One region of the Erwinia magellanica genome, then DNA from elsewhere that is predicted to be linked to it. Evidence: predicted binding sites of a transcription regulator. Region 1 holds the regulator's gene; each other region holds the start of a gene.
The links. Region 1 encodes PurR, which represses purine synthesis genes. Its sites were predicted from a motif close to CANGCAAACGTTTGCNTG; they were not measured.

Region 1 (3,278 bases):
CTGCTGCAAAGCAGATATCCCTGTTTTTGGCACGCTTTGGCCGCTGGTCGAAGCACAAACTGTTAATGGTAACGATGCGTTTACTCATCACCCTCTTTTTGCTGGCGTTTGCTCAGCTCTTTTTTAACGTGGCGCACGCATCGCCACACGCCCCTGTTAATGCCAGCCATCATAAGAAGGATGCTGGTACGCCAGCCCGTGAAGATGAGCGACGTAAACGCAGGCCGGTTAAAGCAAGCTCCACAAAAAAAGTTAAAGAGACCACCAGCAAGAAATCCCGCTTAACCTCCGTGTCAAAGCTCAAGCTTAAAAAGAAAGCCTCTCCGGCAACGGCCGCCGTTACTCCCGGCAGATATAAAAAGAAAAGCGTTAATGGCAGTAAAAAGCGTTACGGACGGCATCGCGGTAAAGCAGCACAAATGGAAGCGCTGACAGCCGATCTCGACCCGGCACCGCTGAAGTTGAGCAAGGCGCATCGTGCCCGCTATCAGAAAGCTCGTGAAACTGCGATGAACAAACTGATGGGCCAGCTGGGTAAACCCTATCAATGGGGCGGAACCTCACCAAAAACCGGCTTCGACTGTAGCGGGCTGGTCTGGTATGCCTATAAGGATTTGGTGAAGTTTAAAATCCCGCGCACCGCTAACGAAATGTATCATCTGCGCGATGCCGCCTCGATCAAACGTGATGAGCTGGAAAAAGGGGATTTGGTCTTCTTCCGCATTAATGGACGCGGGGTTGCTGACCATGTTGGCGTCTATCTGGGTGACGGTAAGTTCATTCAGTCCCCCCGTACCGGCAAGGATATTCAGGTAAGCGCGCTGGGCGAGGATTACTGGCAGCGTCACTATATTGGCGCCCGTCGGATGATGACGCCGAAAACCATCCGCTAAGCGTTATAAAGGGCCTGCGATCAGGCCCCTTTTATAGTTAGTGCATGATGGCGGTAAAGCTGAACGCCATAATCATCACCAAAGCGCAAACCGTGGTCAGTAATGAGAACTTTAAATCGGTATCCATATATCCTCTGAATAGCCCTACAGTTAATAGTGTTATCAATTTTCCCATACTTATCGGTAAAAATCTCGTTTTCTCTGCTCAGCCTTGTTAGAATTCTTTTTGTTGCGCAACGTCCGCTCAGTCACAATTCTGCGGACGACCACTCTTTTCCTTCCTGACGAATCCGACAGCAACTTAAACCGATTTAAGACGTCAGGTTTTACTCTTTTCAGGCAAACGATTAACAACAGGCTTATCAACACGTTGAGATAAGCGCAGGAGTAGCTAGTTCATGGCAACAATTAAAGATGTGGCAAAGCAGGCCGGGGTGTCGACCACCACCGTCTCCCACGTCATCAATAAAACCCGCTTTGTCGCCGAAGAGACGCGGGAGGCCGTCTGGGCTGCAATTAAATCGCTGCACTATTCCCCCAGTGCAGTGGCCCGCAGCCTTAAGGTTAATCACACCAGAACTATTGGTCTGTTAGCCACCTCCAGCGAAGCGCCCTACTTTGCCGAGATTATTGAAGCGGTGGAAAACCGCTGTTTCGCAAAAGGCTATACCCTGATCCTGGGCAATGCCCATAACGATCTGCAAAAGCAGCAGGCCTATCTGTCGATGATGGCGCAAAAGCGCGTGGACGGTCTGCTGGTGATGTGCTCTGAGTATCCCGATCCGCTGATCAAAATGCTGGAAGAGAACCGCAATATCCCGATGGTCGTTATGGACTGGGGCGAGTCTCGCGGAGACTTCACCGATACCGTGCTGGATAACGCTTTTGAGGGCGGCTATCTGGCCGGGCGCTACCTGATCGATCGGGGTCACCGCGATATCGGCGTGATCCCCGGACAAATGGAGCGCAATACCGGTGGCGGCCGCCATGCCGGCTTCCTGAAGGCGCTGGCTGAAGCCAATATTACGCTCCGTAAAGAGTGGCTGGTGCAGGGAGATTTCGAACCGGAGTCTGGCTATCAGGCGATGCAGCAGATTTTATCGCAGAAACAGCGACCAACGGCGGTCTTTTGTGGCGGTGACGTCATGGCCATGGGCGCCATTTGCGCTGCGGACGAGATGGGGTTACGGGTTCCGCAGGATATATCGGTGATCGGTTATGATAACGTGCGCAACGCCCGTTACTTTACACCAGCACTGACTACCGTTCATCAGCCTAAAGAGCGCTTAGGCGAGACCGCTTTCGATATGCTGCTGGACCGTATCACCAGCAAACGGGAAGATCCGCAGACCATTGAGGTACATCCTTCCCTGATCGAACGTCGCTCGGTCGCTGACGGTCCTTTCCTGGATTACCGCCGCTAAGCCTTCTGCCTGCCTCTTTCCTGCTGCAAGCCAGGGGCATATTTTACCCCCGGCTTGCGCTGTTCAGGCTTTTTACTCCTCTTCGCGCAGCCATTCGCTGTTCAGCGTATCGCTCTCACCCAGATAATCGAGTAGCCAGCTCAGCGCCGGTGACGCCTGTTGTTCAGACCAGCTGACGCAGCAGGGGCTGTCGGGGAAACTGGCTGCCAGCTTTAGCTCGTGCAGTGTGCCCTGTTTCAACAGAGGCCGGGCAAAATGTCCCGGTACCATGCCCACGCACAGCCCGGCTGACAGACAGTCGAAAGCACTTTCCCAATCTGGCACCACCAGCCGCCGCTGATTATCCAGGGTCCAGGTTGTTCGTTTGGGGAGCGCTCGCGAGGTGTCCTCCAGCACCAGCGAGGGCCATTCCCGGATCGCCTCTTCGCTGATAACCTGCTCCCGGTGCTGCGCCAGAGGATGATCTGCTCCCACCACGCAGCGCCAGTTCAGTGCTCCCATATCGCGAAAGGCAAAACGGCCGCCCACAGGTATAGCCTGAGTAGCCCCAATGGCCACATCAACCCTGCCATCGGCCAGCGCATCCCAGACGCCGTTGAACACCTCTGGCGACAGATGCAGCTCCATGTCGGGGAAATGGCGGTAAAAGTCCACCACCAGCTGGCGCGTGCGCTGAGGTTTGACTATCCGATCGACGGCAATATTGATCTGTCCACGCCAGCCGTTGGCCACCTGCTGACACTGCCGCCGGGTGGCGAGCATTTTTTTGATAACACTTCGCCCTTCCTGCACAAATACCCGTCCCGCTTCGGTCAGCACCACATCCCGGTGCCGCCGTTCAAACAGGGGTACTGCCAGCCACTCCTCCAGCTGCCGCACGGTATAGCTGATAGCGGAGGGAACGCGGTGCAGCTCAGCCGCGGCTGCGGTGAAACTGCCCGAACGGGCAACGGCATCAACA
Region 2 (3,278 bases), 770 kb from region 1:
CCCAGCGCCACTTCATAGCCCAGCGGCAGCAGGAGTAATACTGGCGAAATAAAGGCAAAACTGGAGCCGAGGTAGGCAGGGATTTTTCCCTTACAGATAAAGAGATAGAGCAGCGTACCCAGCCCGTTAAACAGCAACACCGTGGCCGGGTTGATGTGAAACAGAATCGGCACCAGTACCGTGGCGCCAAACATGGCGAACAGATGCTGGAAGCTTAGCGGAATAGTTTGCAGCAGCGGCGGACGCTCGCTGACGCCAATTGCACGACGAGTCATAGTATTACCCTTAGTTTACCCCAATAAAAAGCCGACTCTGCGGTCGGCTTGATACTTAATCATTCATCTGTATAACCCGTTAAGGCAGATCAGATGTTTCAGCCCAGCTGTTATCGCCGCAGTGAGTTTGGCCCCTGCCCGCGCACGAGAACCGCAGCGTACAAAAAGTACGTGAAGATTATTCGCGTTGCTCGCCCTGTGGCCCCGCTTGCAGAGGTTCAAATTGGCAAATAAGCCAGGCTGGATCATTCTCATTTGGTTCCGAAGATCTTATCGCCCGCGTCGCCCAGGCCGGGGATGATATACCCCTTCTCATTCAGCCCCTGGTCAACTGACGCGGTGTAAAGCTCAACGTCCGGGTGCGCTTTTTCCAGCGCGGCAATTCCTTCCGGTGCGGCGACCAGTACCAGCACTTTGATGCTGGTGCAGCCCGCCTTCTTCAGCAGGTCGATAGTGGCGATCATTGAGCCGCCGGTAGCCAGCATCGGATCAACCACCAGCGCCATACGCTCTTCAATGTTTGACACCAGCTTCTGGAAGTAGGGCACCGGCTCCAGCGTCTCTTCATCACGGTAAACGCCCACTACGCTGATACGGGCGCTGGGAACGTGCTCCAGCACGCCTTCCATCATGCCAAGACCGGCACGCAGGATCGGCACCACGGTAATTTTCTTGCCTTTGATCTGCTCAATCTCGACCGGGCCGTTCCAGCCTTCAATGGTCACCGTTTCGGTTTCCAGGTCGGAGGTGGCTTCATAAGTCAGCAGACTTCCCACTTCTGAGGCGAGTTCACGAAAACGCTTGGTGCTTACGTCATGTTCACGCATCAGGCCCAGTTTATGTTTGACCAGAGGGTGTTTGACTTCCACGATCTTCATTGTTGTACTCCCGGAGTGTTAAGCTGCAAAAAAAAATCGCGAGATTATAGCGCCATTTACGCCAGACGCCATATGACTTAGTACAACTTCTGTTAATTCCTCCTCTCCCCCTTAAAGAATTGGCTAAAATTCAGTTATCCGCAACGCGTCATAAGATGGCACTCGCAAACGTTTGCCTGCGCTGTTAGAATTGCCGCGCTTTATTTTCCATACCACCAACCGCAAACCGCGTGGGGATCCGCAGTGACCGACAAAACCTCTCTCAGCTATAAAGACGCCGGCGTAGACATCGACGCGGGTAATGCTTTAGTCGATCGTATTAAAGGCGTAGTGAAAAAGACTCGTCGCCCGGAAGTGATGGGTGGACTGGGCGGTTTCGGTGCCCTTTGTGCCCTGCCGCAAAAATACCGCGAGCCGGTTCTGGTTTCCGGCACTGACGGCGTTGGCACCAAGCTGCGTCTGGCGATGGACCTTAAACGCCACGATACCATCGGTATCGACCTGGTCGCGATGTGCGTGAACGATTTGGTGGTACAGGGCGCCGAGCCGCTGTTCTTCCTGGATTATTATGCCACCGGCAAACTGGATGTGGAGACCGCGGCCAGCGTGATCACCGGCATCGCTGAAGGCTGTTCACAGTCTGGCTGTGCGCTGGTAGGTGGCGAAACGGCTGAAATGCCGGGCATGTATCATGGCGAAGATTATGACGTCGCAGGCTTCTGCGTTGGCGTAGTAGAAAAGTCAGAGATCATCGACGGCAGCAAGGTGCAGGATGGCGACGTGCTGATTGCGCTGGGTTCCAGCGGCCCGCACTCTAACGGTTATTCGCTGGTGCGTAAAATCCTGGAAGTCAGCAAAACCGACCCGGAAGCGACTCAGCTGGAAGGCAAAACGCTGGCTGACCACCTGCTGGAGCCTACCCGTATTTATGTTAAAAACCTGCTGAGCCTGATTGAACAGGTAGAGGTGCACGCCATCTGCCACCTGACCGGCGGCGGCTTCTGGGAAAATATTCCTCGCGTCCTGCCAGAGAACACCCAGGCGGTGATTGAAGAGTCAAGCTGGCAGTGGCCTGCGGTATTTGGCTGGATGCAGGAAGCGGGCAACGTCAGCCGTCACGAGATGTATCGCACCTTTAACTGTGGCGTGGGCATGCTGATCGCCCTCAGTGCAGAAGAAGCGGATAAAGCGGTTCAGCTGATGACCGACGCGGGCGAAAAAGCCTGGAAAATTGGCGTGATCAAAGCGTCTGATTCTGATGAGCGTGTGGTCATTAACGCATGAAAAGAGTGGTGGTGTTGATTTCGGGACAGGGAAGCAACCTTCAGGCAATCCTGAATGCGTGTGAGCAGGGCCAGATCAACGCCAGCGTTGCTGCCGTGTTCAGCAATAAATCAGAGGCGTTTGGCCTGACGCGAGCGCGTGAAGCGGGCGTGCCTGCCCATGCGCTGGCCGCTTCCCAGTTTGCAGACCGCGAGGCGTTCGACAACCAGCTGATGCTGGAAATCGATGCTTATGCGCCCGATCTGGTGGTGCTGGCTGGCTATATGCGTATTCTCAGCCCGGCTTTTGTGCAGCACTATGCCGGACGCATGCTTAACATCCACCCTTCCCTGCTGCCGAAATACCCCGGCCTGCACACCCATCGCCAGGCTATGGAAAATGGTGATGAAGAGCACGGCACCTCGGTGCATTTTGTGACCGAGCAGCTGGATGGCGGCCCGGTGATCCTACAGGCAAAAGTGCCGGTCTTTGCGGAAGACAGCGAAGAGGATGTGACCGCGCGTGTGCAGCATCAGGAGCACGCTATCTACCCGCTGGTAGTCAGCTGGTTTGTGGATGGCAGAGTGGAGATGCGGGACAACGCCGCCTGGCTGGATGGCGAAAAGCTGCCTGAAGAGGGGCACGCCTTCGACTGACCGCTGATACTGGTGCGCCGACTATGATCAAAACAAAACACCCGGTGAACTTCATCGGGTGTTTTTTTATGCGGCTGGCGTTTTGTCAGCCGTAGCGCCCGGTAATATAATCTTCGGTACGGCGCTGGCGCGGCGTAGTAAAGAGTTCGTCCGTCTCGCCAAACTCCACCACGCTGCCCTGATGCATAAAAGCGGTGAAATCGGAT
Region 3 (3,278 bases), 510 kb from region 1:
GCTGGATACGGCGGTACTTTTAGGGGCCAGCACGTTACTGGCGCCAGCATCGACCGATCCGGACTCTGTTGCCGGACGGGAAGAGGAGGATTTACGCTGGCTGAGCAGGGAGGCAGGAAAAAGGGGTGTGAGAATCGCGTTTGAGGCGATGGCCTGGAGTACGCACATCAATACTCTACCAGCCGCCTGGCAGCTGGTGCAGAAGATAGATGAACCCAATCTTGGTCTGGTGGTGGATGCTTTCCATATATTTGTGCGCAACCGCACTGTAGCTGATCTTGCCGGGATCCCAGTGGAGAAAATCTTTCTGGTACAGCTTTCCGATCTCGCCACGCTTCCTTCTCAGGATCAGCTTGTGGATATTGCCCGTCATCAGCGCTTATTACCCGGACAGGGTAACTTTCCCCTCTATACGCTGTTAAACGCGTTACACACGCAGGGCTATCAGGGGCCTTTAGGACTGGAAGTATTTAACGATCTCTACCATCAGCAGCCGCCTGTGGACGTGGCAGGAGAAGCGCTCCACGCGCTGAAAAGAGTGTGCGCCGCAACGAGTTGAGCAGTTGAAGTGGCGAAGTAGTGACGTGGTAAAGTTGTGACGTGGTGAAGTTTTGAAGTGGTGAAGTGGTGAAGGCTTACAGCGGGAAGTATTACACAGAAAGACGCGCAGGCTTTCAGGCCCGCGCGCAAGAAACAGTAACCGACCCGCTGGGAACTCAGGCCGCTTTGACGCCGCGTACCGCTGCGCGGTTTTTAGCAGGCTTAGCGGAAGCGGTTTCAGCATCCTCTTCGCCGTGCTCTTCATCTTCCGCTGCTTGCTGTGCATCCGACACTGTTTTCGCTTTAGCTGCGCCTTCAACACTTGCAGAATCATCCGCTTCCGGCATTTTGCTGGTACGAAGAATATGCTGAACGGCCTCTTTATTTTCTGCCAGGAACATTCCCAGCGCTTCACGCTGATCTTCTTCCATGGTCAGCGGTGATGCACTCAGCCAGTCTGAAAATGCTTCAGCCATATCGAGCATTTTATCGTACGCGTCGGCTTCTTTTTTACTGGCGAATGTCATCTTTTCCTCACCTTTTCTGACGACAACATATTTGATTTCAACAGCCATAGTGCACACCTCGTTTAACTGTATTTTTATACAGTATAACAGCCTGGTAAATTTTGCTCAAGCCTGGAAAGCAGATGTGTACGCAATCGTTTTCGTTTATACTGCGCGCGTTTTTTCCATCCAATCAGGTAAGAAGATTATGACCACTCTTGGTACTGCGCTGCGCCCCGCCGCAACGCGTGTAATGCTGTTAGGGTCTGGGGAACTGGGCAAAGAAGTGGCGCTGGAATGTCAGCGTCTGGGCGTTGAAGTGATTGCGGTTGACCGCTACGCCGATGCCCCCGCCATGCACGTTGCTCACCGTAGCCATGTCATCAATATGCTTGACGGTGAAGCGCTGAAAGCCCTGGTGGCGCTGGAACGCCCGGATTATATCGTGCCGGAGATAGAGGCCATCGCCACCGATATGCTGATTGAGCTGGAAAAAGCGGGCCAGAATGTCGTACCGACAGCACGTGCGGCGCGTCTGACCATGAACCGTGAAGGTATCCGACGTCTGGCAGCGGAAGAGCTGGCGCTACCAACTTCCAGCTACCGTTTTGCCGACAGCCATGAAGCCTTTACTCAGGCTGCGGAGGAGATTGGTTTCCCCTGTATCGTTAAGCCAGTAATGAGTTCTTCCGGCAAAGGGCAAAGCTTTATCCGTGAAGCCTCCCAGCTTGATGCCGCCTGGGAATATGCGCAGCAAGGGGGTCGTGCCGGAGCTGGCCGGGTCATTGTTGAGGGCGTGGTGAAGTTTGATTTTGAAATCACCCTGCTGACTATCAGCGCCACAGACGGCATACATTTTTGCGCGCCTGTGGGACATCGTCAGGAAGATGGCGATTATCGTGAATCCTGGCAGCCGCAGCAGATGAGCGAACTTGCCCGGCAACGCGCAGAGCAGATCGCAGAGCAGGTAGTCAAAGCGCTGGGAGGTTATGGCCTGTTTGGCGTTGAGCTGTTTGTCTGTGGTGATGAGGTGGTATTTAGCGAAGTCTCCCCCCGCCCGCACGATACCGGTATGGTCACGCTGATTTCCCAGGATCTCTCCGAGTTCGCCCTGCACGTTCGCGCTTTCCTGGGCTTGCCGATTGGCGGTATCCGCCAGTACGGCCCTGCCGCTTCTGCCGTTATTTTGCCGGAGCTGGAAAGCGACAACGTGCAATTCAGCAATGTAGGCAGCGTGCTGGGTGCCGGTTTGCAGGTTCGCCTGTTTGGCAAACCAGAGATCCGCGGCAAACGCCGTTTGGGCGTGGCGCTGGCAACAGGTGAAAACATTGAGGATGCCGTTCAGCGCGCTATTGCCTGTGCCGCCGGGGTGAAAGTCAGCGGCTGACGCTGGCGCGCCAGCTGCATTCAGCCAGTTATGCAAAAGAGAGCGTACCGGAGAGGCCCGGAACGGGCTTCACCCGTCACGCTCTCTTTTCTTTCGGTCTCTGCCGAGCCTGTTCGGGACGCCAGCCAGTAACGGGACGCCTGATCTCTTCTTAGCGTTCGCGCCTGCTTTAAACCGTTTTATCCGCCCCAGTTCTTCGCAGGTTTATTTCCCGGGGCCTGGCTCAGCGCCCCTTCACCGGCAACATCAACCGGATTTAACGTGCGCCCGCCAAGGCTTCTTTCGCCAGCTGGGTGATACGATCGTAGTCCCCTGCTTCCAACGCATCCGCCGGTACCAGCCACGAGCCGCCGATACACAACACGCTTTTCAGGGCGAGATAGTCGCGGTAATTGGCCGGAGAGATACCACCGGTCGGGCAAAAACGTACCTGAGGGAATGGACCGCCAATCGCCTGTAGCGCTTTTACTCCACCGTTGGCTTCAGCCGGGAAGAATTTGAACTCTCGCAGCCCGTAATCCAGACCCGTCATCAGTTCCGAAACGGTGCTGATACCGGGGATCAGCGGCACCGATCCTTTCACGGCGGCCTCAAGCAGCGACTCCGTAACACCGGGGCTTATGACAAACTGCGCGCCTGCATCGGTTACTTCTTTCAGCTGCTGAACATTAAGAACCGTACCGGCACCGACAATGGCTTCCGGTACCTCTTTAATCATCGCTTTAAGCGCATCCATTGCGCAGGCAGTGCGAAGCGTCACTTCCAGCACTTTTACGCCCCCCGCAACCAGAGCTTTCGCCATGGGTACGGCATGCTCAAGCTTATTCACAACAATCACCGGTACA

Region 2: purM (phosphoribosylformylglycinamidine cyclo-ligase) is a predicted target of PurR. The motif match lies at 1,315-1,332, and genes of this name have one in related genera.
Region 3: purT (formate-dependent phosphoribosylglycinamide formyltransferase) is a predicted target of PurR. The motif match lies at 1,195-1,212, and genes of this name have one in related genera.

What each region holds. Positions count from the first base shown of each region.
Region 1 covers NZ_JBCHVC010000001.1:905,698-908,975, reverse strand. The annotation lists gene AAH450_RS04185 (C40 family peptidase) at 75-893, shown strand; gene cydH (cytochrome bd-I oxidase subunit CydH) at 931-1,020, opposite strand; gene purR (HTH-type transcriptional repressor PurR) at 1,292-2,317, shown strand; gene punR (DNA-binding transcriptional activator PunR) at 2,390-3,278, opposite strand, start outside.
Region 2 covers NZ_JBCHVC010000001.1:138,072-141,349, reverse strand. The annotation lists gene uraA (uracil permease) at 1-275, opposite strand, end outside; gene upp (uracil phosphoribosyltransferase) at 527-1,153, opposite strand; gene purM (phosphoribosylformylglycinamidine cyclo-ligase) at 1,397-2,437, shown strand; gene purN (phosphoribosylglycinamide formyltransferase) at 2,434-3,072, shown strand; gene pstB (phosphate ABC transporter ATP-binding protein PstB) at 3,158-3,278, opposite strand, start outside.
Region 3 covers NZ_JBCHVC010000001.1:1,413,488-1,416,765, forward strand. The annotation lists gene AAH450_RS06460 (sugar phosphate isomerase/epimerase family protein) at 1-559, shown strand, start outside; gene AAH450_RS06465 (YebG family protein) at 717-1,115, opposite strand; gene purT (formate-dependent phosphoribosylglycinamide formyltransferase) at 1,255-2,433, shown strand; gene AAH450_RS06475 (bifunctional 4-hydroxy-2-oxoglutarate aldolase/2-dehydro-3-deoxy-phosphogluconate aldolase) at 2,690-3,278, opposite strand, start outside.